2 regions of the Exiguobacterium sp. s152 genome follow, and region 1 is predicted to be linked to the other one. Evidence: riboswitches for the same ligand, from Rfam matches in the RefSeq annotation. Region 1 holds a riboswitch; the other holds the start of a gene.
The links. A riboswitch is a leader RNA that binds a small molecule or an ion and turns the genes downstream of it on or off. The one in region 1 is predicted to bind FMN.
Positions count from the first base shown of each region.

Region 1 (7,954 bases):
ACACCACTCAAATGTATTGTGACAAAGTTTCTTTTCGAAATCATAATCAAATACATACACCCGATCCGCTTGAAAGTAACGCCCTAGTTCTTCCAAAGAATGATTCACCCGCTCCGAGAAATCGTCCAACGATGTAGTTAAAAAACGATTGAGTAACAAAGACACTAAATGATGCAATTCTTCTTGCTTCCGCAACTCATTTTCCAGTGCCGTAATGACGTGCCTCATCCAAACCCCTCCATCATTCTCATATATATAAGTATCGGTTATCCAACAGAGATTTTGAGTCTTTTTAACTATTTTAAACTGGGTATAAATAACTAAAAACGAGTTTCACAGACTTCGCTTCACGTTCGATTGCGGGCAAATGACGGGAAGCGCCAATCTATCATCCTGACACGACCGTCTCCATAGCATTTCTTTCAGTTAATGTCAGACAGAGCTCCTCAATCCCTTCACACACATAAAAAAGAAGAACCAAATTGCGATATGCGACTTGGTTCTTCAACAGCCTGAGGAGCGACAGTCGTTCTTTTTTAAAATTGTTTCATTAAGTTCGCCATCTCGATGGCCGCCGTTGCCGCTTCCCAGCCTTTGTTCCCAGCTTTCGTTCCGGCCCGCTCGATTGCTTGCTCAATCGTCTCTGTCGTCAAGACGCCGAAAATGACCGGTACTTCTGACTGGTAACTCGCCTGGGCGACACCTTTCGCTGCTTCGCTGCAGACGTAGTCGAAGTGTGGTGTCGCGCCGCGGATGACGGCACCGAGTGTGATGACGGCGTCATACTTCTTGCTCATCGCCATCTTCTTCGCGACGAGCGGAAGTTCGAACGCTCCCGGGACGAACGCGAGTTCAACGTCGTCTTGTTCGACGCCGTGGCGCTTCAACGCATCCTTCGCCCCGTCGAGCAAACGCATCGTGATGAGATCATTGAACCTTCCGACGACGATTCCGACTTTCAAGCCTTTTCCGACCAAGTTTCCTTCGATTGTATGCATCATGATTCTTCTCCTCCAAAGTGGTTCATTTTTTGTTGTTTCGTCAATCTATACTGCTCGTTCGCGGCATGGGCGCCGACAAGAATCGGGACCCGTTCGATGACCGTGAGGCCGCACGCTTCCAAGGCGTCGACTTTTTCTGGGTTGTTCGTCATGAGCCGGACGTTCGTGATGCCGAGGTCACGCAACATGGCTGCGCTGACCCGATAATCGCGTAAATCAGCGTGCAGACCGAGGGCAACGTTCGCCTCGACCGTATCAAGCCCTTGTTCCTGTAACTCGTACGCCTTCAACTTGTTGAGCAGACCGATGCCGCGCCCTTCTTGACGCATATACAAGATGACACCGCCTTCGGCCTCCACTTTCGCCATCGCGGTATCGAGTTGCGGCCCGCAGTCGCAACGATACGAGCCGAACACGTCGCCGGTCAGACATTCGGAATGAATCCGGACGAGCGGTGCGTATTCGAGCTCACCTTTGACGAGCGCGACGTGTTCTTCCCGATCGAGGACGTTCCGATAACCAATCAATCGGAAGTCCCCTTTCACCGAGGGGAGCGATACGTCCGCCTCTCGTTCGACGAGGTCCGTCTCCATATAACGGACGAGCGCCTCAATCGTGATGAATTTTAAATCATGCGCTTCCGCGACGCGTTCAAGGTCCGGCACCCGGGCCATCTCGCCGTCCGGGCGGATAATCTCACAGATGACGGCGACCGGTTCACTGCCGGCGAGGCGCGCCAAATCGACCGACGCTTCCGTATGTCCGCGCCGGACCGAGACGCCGCCTTTTTTGGCGATGAGCGGGAAGATATGTCCCGGACGTTGGAAATCGGCCGGACGGGCGTTGATGTTCGCGAGTTCGCGCACCGTATGGGCCCGTTCGCCCGCCGAGATGCCCGTCGTCGAATCGACGTGGTCGACACTGACCGTAAATGCCGTGCCGTGCGGGTCGGTACTGTTCGTGACCATCGGCTGCAAGTCGAGCCGGACGGCCACTTCCTCGGCGAGAGAAGCGCAGACAAGCCCTTTCCCTTCCGTGATGAGGAAGTTCATCGTCTCTGCTGTCATTTTGTCCGCGAGCACGACGAAGTCCCCTTCGTTCTCCCGGTCCTCGTCATCGACAACGATGATGGGGCGTCCCTTCTTCAAGTCTTCGACTGCTTCTTTGATTGTATGGAACATTACCATCCCGCCTTCCCATATCCTTGTGACGCGAGCGATTCAAGCGTCATCGGTTTTTGACTTACGAGTTTTTCCATATATTTAGCCAACATGTCACATTCCAAATTGACCGCGTCCCCGGCCTGCTTCATCCCGAGCACCGTCTCACTGTACGTGTGCGGGATGAGCGACAACGTGAATCCGCGTTCCGTCACGTCAAACACCGTCAAGCTCGTCCCGTCGACCGAAATCGAACCTTTCGGGACGATATAGCGGAGGAGCGATGGCTCACAGCTGATGTCGACATAGACGGCGTTCGCGAGCGACCGTTTTTTGACGATGCGCCCGACGCCGTCGACGTGACCCGAGACGAAGTGACCGCCGAAGCGTCCGTTCGCGGGCATGGCCCGCTCCAAGTTGACGCTCGTGCCGGGGCGGACCCCGTCGAGACTCGACGCCTTGAGCGTCTCCGGCATGACGTCGACCGAGAAACTGTCACGGTCGAACGTCGTCACCGTGAGACAGATACCGTTGACAGAGATGCTGTCACCGAGTTTCACATCCTCAAGCACGACCTTCCCGGCAAGCGTGAGCCGGAGGGATGGCCCGTTCCGTTTCACTGCTTTCACACTGCCGATTTCTTCAACGATTCCCGTGAACATCGGACTCCTCCTTTCGCATGATGAGCTTGATGTCGGTGCCGACCGTCTCGACCGATTGCACGTCATACCGCTCGATCACATCGAGCGGACCGTCATGATGCGAGCGGTAGAAACCACCCTTGCCACCGAACACGCGTGGCGACTGATACATGACCCACTCGTCGACGAACTGTCCGTCCAAGAGCGAGGTGACGAGCGTCGGTCCCGCTTCGACGAGCAGGCGACCGATGCCGCGTGCGTAGACGTCTTGCAGGAAAGCGTCGAGCGACGTGTACGCCGCGAGTTCGACGCCACGCTCGATAAACGCGTCCCGTTTCGATACATCGTCAGACGTCGTGTAGAGCAATACCGGCACATCGTTCGCCGTCCGGACGAGCTGACTCGAGAGCGGCGTCCGCAACTCCCGGTCGAGCACGACCCGGAGCGGTTGCGTCGTCTCGCGGTCGAGCCGGACGGTGAGCGCCGGATCATCGGCGAGCACGGTGCCGACACCGGTCAAGATCGCATCGACCGTCGACCGCAGTTCATGGACGTCCCGTCTCGCTTCGGTCCCGGTCACCCACTTGCTGTCACCAGTATCGAGGGCGACTTTGCCGTCAAGACTCGTCGCGGTCTTCAAGACGACGTAAGGCCGTCTCGTCTCGAGCGAACGCAAGAACGCCACATTGAGCGCTCGTGCCTCACGCTCGAGCAGTCCGACCTCGACTTCAATCCCGGCCGCTTTCAATCGAGCGATGCCCTGTCCCGCCACGAGCGGGTTCGGATCGCTCATCGCGATGACGATCCGCTTGATGCCCGACTCCACGACTAAATCGGCACACGGCGGTGTCTTGCCATGATGCGAGCACGGTTCGAGCGTGACGTACATCGTCGCGCCATAGGCCGCGGCCCCGGCCATGCGGATGGCGTGCACTTCGGCGTGCGCTTCCCCCGCCTTCAAGTGGGCGCCGAACCCGACGACCCGACCGTCCTTGACGATGACGGCTCCGACACGCGGATTGACGCCGGTCGATGAGGCGGATTTGGCCAATTGGATGGCTTGTTGCATGTACTGTTGCATAATCTCCCTCCTTGTTTCGTACAAACAAAAAGACCTCAAGGAATGATCCTCAAGGTCTCGGTGGGAGCCGTTCATCGTCATTTGGGCAAGCCAAATAAGCGTTTTCTTTACAGAAAAACGTACGACGAACTACAGGTCGCATGGACCTGTCATGTTTCCTTCTCCCATCCAGACTATACTGTCGGCTCTAGAATCGCACTAGATCCACCGTTCGCACACGTGCGCCCGGGTCACGGACTTAAGGCTCGCGCCCATCACCGCCGGTTGGGACTTTCACCCGACCCCGAAGGAATATTTGTTTGTACGTTTCCACTTTAGCGCAAAAATAAATGGATGGCAAAACGAAATGCGCAAAAAAAGCGCCGCTCGTATGAGCAGCGCCCTGTAAATCAAGCCAAGAATAAAACGACGAGGAGTCCGACAATCCAGCAATATAACGAGAAGTATTTGAGCTCGCCTTTCGCCATGATGTGTTGGAACCACTTGAGCGAGATGGCCGTGAGCGCATACGAGGCGATGAACGCCAAGATGAGCGGTCCGAACAAATCACGTGTCTCTGGATTCGTGAACAACTCCGGTCCATCTAAAATCGTCACCCCGAGACTGATCGGGATGAAAAGGAAGAACGAGAAACGAAGCGCCGACTCTTGCTTGATGCCGAGCAACATCGCCATGACGATTGTCGCCCCGGAACGGCTGATGCCTGGGATGAGCGCGACCGCTTGGGCGAGACCGATCAAGATGGCGTCGCGGAGCGTGATGCCGCTGTCTCCTTTATTCCCTCGCATATTCCGGATGAACCAGAGCGCGACCCCGGTCAAGATGAGCGTATAACCGACCGTGGCGACGCCACTGAGCTTCTCGCCAATCCAATCGCCGAACAGGACGCCGAGCACACCGGCTGGGACCGTGGCGACGAGCAAGAGACCAATGAACTTGACGTCGACCATCGTCTCGTCACTGCGGTCCTTTTTAAACAAGAACGTCCACAGACTGACGATGAGACGGATGACATCCTGCCGATAAATCGTCAAAACAGCGAGTAATGAAGCAAAGTTCACGAAAATCTCGAACGAGAGTCCTGGTAATTGAATATCAAACAGCTCTTGGAAGATGACCAAGTGACCGCTCGATGAGATTGGAATCGGCTCGGTGAACCCTTGAATCAAGCCGAGCAGCAGATAAAATAACCATATTGTCATATCGTATTATCCTCTTTTCTTTTTTACATCAATTCCATTATTTTAGCAGACCGTCCGTTTCACTGACCACCCTTTCAAAAAAAATCGTTATTTTCAAAACTTTCATTTGATTAGTCTGAAAATTAAATTTATTATAGAAGAGTACTCAACTGGTGCGACGGTGATGACCCCATTGGCCAGTTGGGTACTTTTTTCGTACAGATTATTACATATTAGCCACGATAAAACTTTTTGTTTACAATTGAATCCATTTAATATTAAATTTGTAATAGAACTGTTACCATTTTTTCAAAGTGCTAACAGGACTTTAGACCTAACAGTTCATAAAATCAGTTTAAAAAAACTTGAGCAATGCACTTATAAATTATAAAAACTGGCCGATAGTATGATTGTAGAAGCAACTTCGTCATCTTTATCGGTTCAGATATGAGTCCATGGAAGGAGGAACCATCATTGAGTCAAACGTTATCCACTAAATCCCACCACTTGTCCACCGAACAGCAGAGGATGATTCACTGCATTCGGCTGCTCGGCGACTTGTTGAAGGAACGTCCACGACGCTCTGTATATCGTCGCTTCGCGATGGAACAAAGCTGGCCGTCTCCCGAGTCGATTATCCGACAATTCGGGTCATGGGCCGAGGCGCTTGCCATCGCCGGCTACGAATGGCACGGCGAGGCGACTGTCGATCTCCCGGACAAGATGCCAAAGTACACGCGTGAAGATATCATTGAGACACTCGCCCTCTACTCACGCGACATGGGATCGATTATCACGCTCAAAAAGTATCAGGAATGGCGCAAACTTCATCCGAAGGCACCAAGCCATTACCATATCGTCAAGACGTTCGGTTCGTGGCATGACGCCTGCGCCGAAGCCGGACTTGAAGCGAGTGTGACGTACTCGAAATCCGAGCTCTCCACCGCACTCCGTGAAGCGATTCACGAGATGGGTTTCTCTCTTTCATTCGAAGCGTATCGCGAATGGGCAAAACGGAACAACAAACCATCCACAAAAGCGATTCTTCATCGCTACGGTTCATGGTCAGCTGCGATTCACGCGGTCGAGTCAGAAATTTTCAATCAGAAATTATAATCTTTCATTCATAAGGAGGACGCCGGGTATCCGGTGTCCTCCTTTATTGTGATAACAATTGATTGCTTGAGTATAGAGGATTTCCACCTCAGCCGGCACCCTCCGTTCCTGGGGCGCTGCGGATGCCTCCGCAGCGCGTGCCGCGCTTTACGGGGTCACCCTTGCATCGCTCTCCCCTAGGAGTTCGGGCGCCGGCCTTGGTTAGCAAATCCGAACACATATCACCTGCGTTACAGACAAATCTCAAATGATAGAAACTGGTTAAGCTTCATGTCTGTTCGAGTCTAGTCATGGCGGAACAGAAGTAAAGGAGAATCTCGATGATTGAGATTCTCCTTTTTATCATTGAATCCGTTCCGTCGACGTGTCGCGATAATGGGCGACACGGTCCCGGCCGTTGAATTTCGCACCGACGTACATGGCCCGGTCGGCATTGCGTAACAACGTATCGAGGTCCTCATACTCATGAATTGTCTCGATGCCGATACTCGCCGTCACTTGGACCCGAATCCCTTCGGAGCCGAATGGATGGACGCGAAGCGCTTGGCGAATCTTCTCCCCTGTCACGAGGGCGGCCGCCTCGTTCATGCGCGGGAAGACGAAGACGAACTCCTCGCCGCCGTAACGAGTGACGAGATCCCCGCTCCGGACGAGACGACTGAACAGCGCCCCGGCCTCGATGAGCACTTCATCTCCGAACGCATGACCATACGTGTCGTTAATCGACTTGAAGTGATCCAAGTCGACCAAGAACACGGACAACGGATACGACGCGATATCGTTCAACCGCGCCTTCGTCCAACGCTTGAGCGCCCGTTGGTTCGGCAACCCCGTCATCGGGTCGGTCAGGCTCTCATGCTGGAGCCGGTTCCGCTCGTCAATCCGTTCGAGTGACCAGGACAAGGTTTTCAACAGACGATGAATTTCGACGGCAATCGCTTCTTCATATGCGCCGTTCGCCGTCGTCGAAATCATGCAGCTGACGGCGTTCGTTGTGCTCGACACCGGCTGGATGACGAGGGCTGAATGATGCAGCTCGGTCTGGTGCGCTTGCAGGTCGGGATGCCACTCATGGAGCGAATCGTATACGAAATATGGTTCTTCCGCATCGCGATGCCGTTCGAGCGTAAAGGCGTCGCCAATCGGTTTCGACTTTCGTCCGCTGACATCGTAGAACGTGCGGTCGCCGGTTCGATTGACTTGCAGCCAGCCGCGCTCGAGTTCGACGACTTCCCTTAACCCGTTCCAAAACTTCTCGATGAGCAGTTGCTCGTTATCGACCCGGTAGAGCTGTTCTTTCAAACGTTCGACTTGGTCGATTTTCGATTGCGTCTCCTCGGTCTCGGTCGCTTTGGACAGACCCATCTTGAGGAGCGACAAGATGAGGAACGTCGCCATCAGGCCGGTATAGCCGAACAATTGGAACGCCTCAATCGCGACCATCGTGAACAACAGCTCGAGCGAGATGACGAGCCAGTCGAACCGGAGCAGACGCCACATGATCGGGAGAGGAATCCGTTCACCGATCAAGAACCGTGATAAGAGGAAGCTGAATCCTAGGACGAGGAACAAGACGGCGAAGAAGCCGAGTAACGCCGTACCTTGTTCGAGCAGATGGACGTTCGGTCCAATCTCTCCGCCAAGACGCAAATAGACGAGACCTGGAAAGACGAGCAGCATCGCCTCAATCAACGTGTTGAGCGGATAGAAATGTAAAAACCGTCGCCGTCCAACTTTGTTTGTGAACGTCCGGGCCTGGAACGTTAGCAACAAG
Region 1 is NZ_JACSLX010000001.1:636,229-644,182, forward strand. It holds gene KNP72_RS03275 (GAF domain-containing hybrid sensor histidine kinase/response regulator) at 1-228, opposite strand, end outside; gene ribH (6,7-dimethyl-8-ribityllumazine synthase) at 537-1,001, opposite strand; gene ribB (3,4-dihydroxy-2-butanone-4-phosphate synthase) at 998-2,182, opposite strand; gene ribE (riboflavin synthase) at 2,182-2,823, opposite strand; gene ribD (bifunctional diaminohydroxyphosphoribosylaminopyrimidine deaminase/5-amino-6-(5-phosphoribosylamino)uracil reductase RibD) at 2,804-3,883, opposite strand; FMN riboswitch at 4,036-4,178, opposite strand; gene KNP72_RS03300 (undecaprenyl-diphosphate phosphatase) at 4,273-5,085, opposite strand; gene KNP72_RS03305 (homing endonuclease associated repeat-containing protein) at 5,539-6,180, shown strand; gene KNP72_RS03310 (GGDEF domain-containing protein) at 6,523-7,954, opposite strand, start outside.

Region 2 (7,954 bases), 210 kb from region 1:
ATAGAACGTAGACCTCTCCTAATGGAGACATCGTTGCGTTCCACTCCTTACTCATGCCTGATCGAATCAGTAACACGTAAGATACGTGGTATCAGTTATCTACTTGTTAGGCGCTGGAGATGCATCGTCAAATATGTCGCTTCACCTCGCGGGACAGGACGCTTTAATTCGCGTTCCATGATGCCCATCAGCTCCCAAGCAGTACTATAGCATAGCGGATATTCTTCGCGCAATACCTTTTCAATTTTTTGTGGGGCCTCCACCATCTCACCCGTCGCAACCCGCTCAACGGCGTACCTTAAGTGCCGAAGTAAGCGCTTATAATCGAGTGAACTCCGGTCCATTTTGACGTTCAAACGACTCTCAATCGTCTGAACGATTTGCCCGATGATTTGGTTGTGCCGGTTGACCTCGAGGACGTTTTTAAACGTCGTCGCCGAATGGATATGGAGCGCGATAAATCCGATCTCCGCATCGGGCAACAGCACGTCGAGCCGCTCGTGAATCATATCGACGATACGTTCGGCGAGCGCGTACTCGTTCGGATAGAGCGATTCGGTCTCGAGCAAGAACGGATTTGTCACTTCCATCCCTTGTTCGATTCGCTTCATCGTGAAGAACAAGTGGTCAGTCAAACCGATATGAATATGTTGATCGACTTTTTTGCCCGTATTGTTCTCGATAAACCCGACGATTTCTTGCATGAAGGCAATAAAGTCTTCATCGACGTGTTTGACGAGCTCACGGTATTGTGATTGCTCTTCTTTATCTGTCAGTTGATACACTTTCTCCGGGACACTGGCCGGGTCGACGAGATCGCCCGCTTTCTTGCCGAAGCCAATCCCTTTCCCGAGTAGAATGACTTCCGGTTCCGGATCATGTTGGCAAATGACAACGCTATTATTCAACACTTTCTTGATCGTATACATCGGTAATGTCATTCTCATCGCATCCCTTACTAATTAAATCGTTATCTTATCTAGTATATCGGTTCGCCTTCTAAAAAAGTAGGCAGAAAACAAAAAAGACGAACATTTCTGCCGTCTTTAAAACATTGAGTAACCACTCTTACGCAAGTAGCGGATCGTGACGCCGGCCAAAATCGCACCGAGCAGTCCGAAACCAAGCATGAACACATCCAAAAACTGAAGTCCGAGCACCCGTTCGTAAACGTTGGCGAGCGCGGTCGATGTCTCCGTGATGTAACTCGAGAGCTTGACGTTATCAATCATCATAATGACGAAAATCGGATAGATGAACACGAGCGTCCATGTTTTTTTAAGTAGCATGTTCAAAATGAAGCCGATGCTGAAGAAGATGACCAAATAAAGAATCGCCCCAATGACAGCCTGGATGATATGCATGCGATTGCCCCCTTTTCCCGTTGTCTATTATACCGAATCGTCTGCGCTTAGGTCAAAGGTGAACCGCACCCTACCGACAATAAAAAAGTGACCCGCTCCTAGGAGCGGGCCACTCAGATATATGGCTTAGAATTTACCTTTTTTGAGGACGAGACCGTACTTCTTCAATTCGAGGAAGTGTTTGTTGTCGATCACTTTCTTCATGAATGAAGCGTTGCGACCGAAGATCTTTTTGCCCATGACGATACCGATGCCGTCGTTATGGCCAAGTGATGCGACTGTCCCTTTGCTCTCATACGTGAACTTCGAAGTTGATTTCCCGTTGATGAGTGCTGCGATGTTTTTCGCCACGTTGTGCGCTTGTTGTGTCGCGATTTGGGCAGTCGGCGGGTATGGACGGTTTGAGACCGGATCCATGACAGCCGAGCAGTCACCGATGATGAAGACGTTGTCGTGACCAGGGGCACGGTTGTCCGCCTCGACCATGACACGGTTACGGACCGCTTCAAAACCAGACTTCTCAACGATCGGGCTACCGCTGACGCCACCTGTCCAGAGAATCGTGTTCGCTTCAATCGTCTCTGTCGTGTCGCCTTGGAGTGGACCGAATGTGACGACACCAGGCTCAACGCCTTTGATGCCGTTGCCGAGTTTCATCTCGACGCCGTTTCGTTCGAGCCATTTCTGCGCATACGTCGTGAGTTCTGGGTCGAAACCAGGAAGTACAGTCGGAGCGGCCTCGATGTTCACGATGCGAACCGCTTCACGTGGCACGTCATACTGTTTGCAAAGCTCAGGCACACGGTTGACGAGCTCACCGAGGAACTCGATTCCTGTGAAGCCGGCGCCACCGACAACAATCGTCACGTACGAGCGGTCAGCTGAACCGTTCGTTTTATATTGAGCGAACGAGTACTCGATATGTTCTTTGATTTTACGGACGCTGTTGAGCGAGCTGATTGTCATCGCATGCTCTTTAAGGCCAGGGATACCGAATGTCTCCGGTACGCCGCCAAGCGCGAACACGACATAATCATATTCAACTGCTGAACCGTCTACGAGCAAGACTTGTTTTGCCGTAGTATCGACGCGATCGACGATCCCTTTGACAAATTTCACACGTGACGGGTTCACGACGTCGTTGATGTAAATGCGAGCTTGATCCGGTTTCATCGTTCCGGCCGCTGGCTCATGAAGCCACGTCGTCTGGTAATGGTAATCATGCTTGTTGATGAGCGTGATGTTCGCGTCGCCAGCTGAGAGCGTCTTCTGGAGGTTGACCGCTGTGATGAGTCCACCGAAACCTGCGCCAAGAATAACAATGTTAGGTCGTTTCATGTTCATTTCCACCTTGTTTTGATAGTTTTGTTTTCTTGAACAATCATGTTGTGTGTTTTTTCACATGAGTGTTCACAATAAAGCCTAAACCTTGTTCAACCAATGTTCACAATTGCTTCTCGTTCATTGTACGCTGTTTGTTTTGTTTTCTCAATGGAAAAGCATATCTTCTTGAAATTTTTTTGAATGTGTAGCATGTTTGTACAGAATGGATTTAATTCACGATTGTCACTATAATAGATGTATACGTTTTGAGGAGGAATTCGATGAAATCGACGAAAGATGTGATCATCATCGGTGGCGGCCCGGTCGGACTGTTCACCGCATTTTATGCAGGTATGCGCCAACTTGATACGGCGTTGATTGAAAGTTTGCCACAACTCGGCGGACAATTGTCGACATTGTATCCAGAAAAATATATTTACGACATCGCGGGCTTCCCGAAAGTGAAGGCCCAAGATTTGATTGACCAATTGAAAGCCCAGGCTGATCAGTTCGAACAAGACTACCGTCTCGGGGAGACCGTTGAAACGGTCGAGCGTCTTGAAGACGGCACGTTCCAGATTACGACGAATAAAGATGAGTACCATACGAAAGCCATCATCATCACGGCTGGGAACGGGGCATTCGCCGCACGACCGCTCGGCCTCGATGGTTGCGAAGACTATGCGAACCTTCATTACTTCGTCGACAACATGGAGAAGTTCCGTGACCGTCGCGTCATGATCGCCGGTGGCGGCGACTCTGCCGTCGACTGGGCACTCATGCTCGAAGGCATCGCCAAAGAAGTCCATATCGTCCATCGCCGTGACCGCTTCCGGGCCCACGAGCATACGGTCGAACAGATGAAAGCTTCGACGATTAACGTCTGGACGCCATATAACATCGAATCACTCTCAGGTGAGACGCACATCGAGTCGGTCGAATTGACGGACAAAGACGGCGAATCGAAATTCGTCGAGATCGATGACCTCATCTGTAACTACGGTTTCGTCTCGTCACTCGGCCCAATCAAAAACTGGGGCATGGAGTTCGAGAAGAACACAATCCGCGTCGACTCACGCATGGAGACGACGGTCGCCGGCATCTTCGCTTGCGGTGACATCGCCACGTATGAAGGAAAAGTGAAATTGATTGCGACCGGCTTCGGAGAAGCCCCAATCGCCATCAACCAAGTGAAGCAGCTCGTCGACCCGACAGCGCGTCACCCGCAACACTCAACTTCGGTATTTGCCGGGAAATAAAGATATGGCCCTCATCATCGCGATGAGGGCCATTTTCATTTACGGATGGTTTGGAGGATGACCCGATCGAGCCAGTCATCGAGTTGGGTAAAGACGAAGCCGGCCTTTTTCGCCTCGGCAATCGACATGTAATAGTCGACGTCCGTATCATATGGCGACGACTCGCCGTCTTTGATGATTTGGACCGGTTTATTTAAATGATGGCCAATCCGCTCCATGAGTGCACCGAGTGAGATGATGCCCTCACTCGCCGCATTGAACGGACCGGTCACATTGGCCCGACCGACCCACTCTAAAAACGACGCCGCCTCAAAACTTGAGATAAAGCCCATCTTTGCTTCGGGATGATGCAGGACGATCGGCTCTTCTCGACGGACGGCATCGATATAAAACTTGAGACGATCCGTATAGTCGTCTGGACCTAAGACGATCGGCAGACGGACGGTCGCGACCGGGAACGAGGCGCGGTGAAAGAAGTAGGACTCGGCTTCTCGTTTACCTTGTCCATAGTCGTGATCGGACTCGAGATGATAGTCATGATGAAGCGGATTGAAGTCACTTTCTTTCAAATCGGCGCCAGGTGCATAGACCGACATCGTCGACGTGAGCACATATTTGCCAACTTGATCCATGAACGCGTCCGATGCGATTTTCGCCTGATATGGATTGAAACAAATATTGTCATAGACGAGGTCGTAACGGTCGCGCGATAAATCTTTCATCGTCGCCACCGACTGTCGGTCCCCTTTGATGGAACGAATGCCTTCCGCCTCTGGCACTTGGAGCTGTCCACGCGTCACAATCGTCACATCATCACCGGTCTCCGCCAAGCGAAGCGCCAACCGCTTTCCAAAATAGCGTGACCCACCGAATATCAATACTTTTCTCATCGTCCCTACCCCTCCTACATAAAAATGACATCTCTTTTCATTTTCCCTTGGTTCCTCTCGACTAATCTTCCACATCCTTGAATTTTTTTGTTATTCTTATATATATGATAGAAGAAAGAGGCGAGACCCATGCATCAAATCATGTTAGAAAAAGGATGGACGTGTGAGTTACCGAAACAATACGCCATCTACCAAAGCTTATCCGATTTCAGCCGCTACTCAGTGCTTGACCAAGAGGAAGAGAGCGTCTGTTCGTTCCAAATCACGACCGACACATGCAAAATCACGGCGTTCCGCCCTTGGCAACATCACATCGAATTGAATGCGACATCCAAAGTGATTCGCTTGATTTTGATGGAAGAAACCGACTGAATCGAAAAAGGCCAATCGTCCACACGATTGGCCTTTCGTTTAGCAATCTCCAGGTGTCCCGGCGTTCGACGCCGTCCGGAAACTCGAACCACATCCACACGTGGCGATGGCGTTCGGATTTTTAATCGTGAACCCGCCTCCGAGCATCGACTGCTTATAGTCGATTTCGAGCCCGTCGACGACCCCATGGTCGGCTTCGGCGACGATGACGCGGACGCCGTGATGGTCGAATTGGATATCTCGATCCGTTTTATCTTCATCGAATCCCATTCCGTACGAGAGACCGGTGCAGCCTCCGCCTTGGACCTTGATGCGCAAGTACTGATTCTCGGGGTGTTCTGTCTGTTTCATCATATCGATGACTTGTAATGCAGCTGACTCTGTCAAATGAATCATCTGAACTCCTCCTTCATTATCTTAACTTCAAGTCAACTGACTTGAGATTTTGTGAAATATCTTGTATAACTAAACTGTAACAAAAAAAATTAAATCGTTCCATCTTCGGGGCAGGGTGAAATTCCCGACCGGCGGTATTGAAGACATGATCTTCTCAGCCCGTGAGCGAGCAAGGCGTTGCTTGCTGATTTCGTGAGATTCGAAAGCCGACAGTAAAGTCTGGATGGGAGAAGATGGCGGCATCCGACCGATATCCGGATGTTTTCTTTGACGTGGTCTCTTCCGCGACGGAAAACATCTATTTCGTATGCGCGTAACCTCTCCCGATTGTATGATGCAATCGGGATTTTTTATGCGACGGGTGCCATTCATCAAGGAGCGACAAAAGGAGAGATTTTGATGAAAACAACGCGCAACAAACGATTGACAACACTGGTGACGCTATCGATGCTCGGGGCCATTTCTTTTGTCCTCATGCTCTTTAACTTCCCGCTGCCTTTCCTACCACCATTTCTAAAAGTGGACTTTAGTGACATTCCCGCGCTCGTCGCCGGGATCGTCTTCTCCCCACTCGCAGGCGTCGTGGTCGTCGCTCTAAAAAACGTCCTCTACTATGTCTTTAACGGTGGCGGCGTTCCGGTCGGTGAAGTCGCAAACTTCTTTGCAGGAGTCGCCTTCATGTATCCGGTCGCATGGTTCTACCATAAACGTAAAACGAATAAAGCGCTCGCTTCAGGTCTCGTGGCCGGTACGATCACGATGGCACTCAGCTTGGCGATTTTGAACTATTTACTCATCTTACCAGCCTACGCGTTCTTCTTCGGCATGACCGAGATGGCGCAACCGGCAGTTAAAACGGACCTCGTCCTCTACGGCATCTTGCCGTTCAACCTCATCAAAGCGTTGTTGATTAGCGCCTTGTTCGTCCCCCTCTTCCTCAAATTGAAGCCGTGGATCGAACGCCAGCGGATGCAACTCCAGGCTTAATGCGAAAAGCACCTAGAAATAGGTGCTTTTTTGTATGGTTGCGTTATGCTTGAGGAAGAATAGGAGGGAATCACTTGAAAACGATTGAAGAGGTCACTCACTTTTTAGAGAATGATTCGGAATTGAGGGGTCTCTTGAAAGACGTCGCTTCCCTCGAGCTACCCGACTGGTGGATCTGTGCCGGATACGTGCGGGCGAAGATATGGGATGACGTGCATGGCTATCCAACACCAACGCCGACCGAGGACGTCGATGTCATCTACTTTGACCGGTCTCAAATTGACGAGGCGATTGAAAAAGAATATGAGGCACAATTACACGTCCTGTCCCCGACCGTCCCGTGGTCGGTCAAAAATCAAGCGCGGATGCATCTGGTTAATCAATTGCCGCCCTATCAGTCGGCGATCGACGCCTTGGCCCATTTCCCCGAGACCGTCACCGCCATCGGGGTCAGCCTCGATGCGAACGACCGCTTGATCGTGGCCGCGCCTTACGGTGTTGATGACATCATCGAATTGAGGCTGCGACCGACCCCAGCATTTGCAGACGGATCCCCGCATCACCACATTTATCAAGCGCGGATCCAAAATAAGAATTGGCAAGCCATTTGGCCGAAACTTCAAGAAGTGGACGTGACTCGTCACGGACTGTAGAACCCGACCGCCGATACGGTCGGGTTTTGCTGTGCGTTCATAAACGTCTTCACAAAAAAGAGTGACCACCGAAGTGATCACTCTGGGTATATCGGATTTGATTAGAGAAGCAGACCAGCAAGCGTGGCTGACATCAAGTTGGCAAGCGTACCTGCGAGAATCGCGAGGACACCCATACGTGCGATGTCGTTCCGACGGTTCGGTGCCATTCCACCGAGACCACCGAGAAGGATTGCAAGTGACGAGATGTTGGCGAATCCACAAAGTGCGAAGGCGATCATCGCTTCCGTACGTGCTGAAAGTTCACCAGTACCGATGATTGGTGCGAATTCAGAGAAGGCAACGAATTCGTTCAAGACGAGTTTTTGACCGAGGAAGCTACCGAACTGAACCGCATCAGCCCACGGTACACCGATGATAAACGCGAGTGGTGCAAACACGTAACCAAGAATCAATTCAAGTGAGAGGCTCTCAAATCCGACCAAGCCGCCGATTCCACCAAGAATCAAGTTGACGAGCGCAATCAATGAAACGAAGGCGAGAAGCATCGCACCGACGTTCAAGGCGAGGAAGAGACCGTCAGACGCACCGCGAGCGGCTGCATCGACGAAGTTCGCTGCTTTGTCCTCTTCATCTTCAGCGATTTCGATGTCATCATTGTACTCTTCTGTTTCAGGAACGATGATTTTGGCGAACAAGAGACCAGCAGG
Region 2 is NZ_JACSLX010000001.1:428,939-436,892, forward strand. It holds gene glcT (glucose PTS transporter transcription antiterminator GlcT) at 96-941, opposite strand; gene KNP72_RS02195 (YuiB family protein) at 1,047-1,364, opposite strand; gene KNP72_RS02200 (NAD(P)/FAD-dependent oxidoreductase) at 1,491-2,702, opposite strand; gene KNP72_RS02205 (NAD(P)/FAD-dependent oxidoreductase) at 2,969-3,946, shown strand; gene KNP72_RS02210 (NAD-dependent epimerase/dehydratase family protein) at 3,982-4,836, opposite strand; gene KNP72_RS02215 (hypothetical protein) at 4,966-5,208, shown strand; gene KNP72_RS02220 (HesB/IscA family protein) at 5,248-5,604, opposite strand; FMN riboswitch at 5,702-5,843, shown strand; gene KNP72_RS02225 (ECF transporter S component) at 6,004-6,591, shown strand; gene KNP72_RS02230 (nucleotidyltransferase family protein) at 6,666-7,244, shown strand; gene KNP72_RS02235 (NupC/NupG family nucleoside CNT transporter) at 7,346-7,954, opposite strand, start outside.
Region 2: linked by a shared signal. The riboswitch ahead of KNP72_RS02225 (ECF transporter S component) and the one ahead of ribD (bifunctional diaminohydroxyphosphoribosylaminopyrimidine deaminase/5-amino-6-(5-phosphoribosylamino)uracil reductase RibD) in region 1 are both predicted to bind FMN.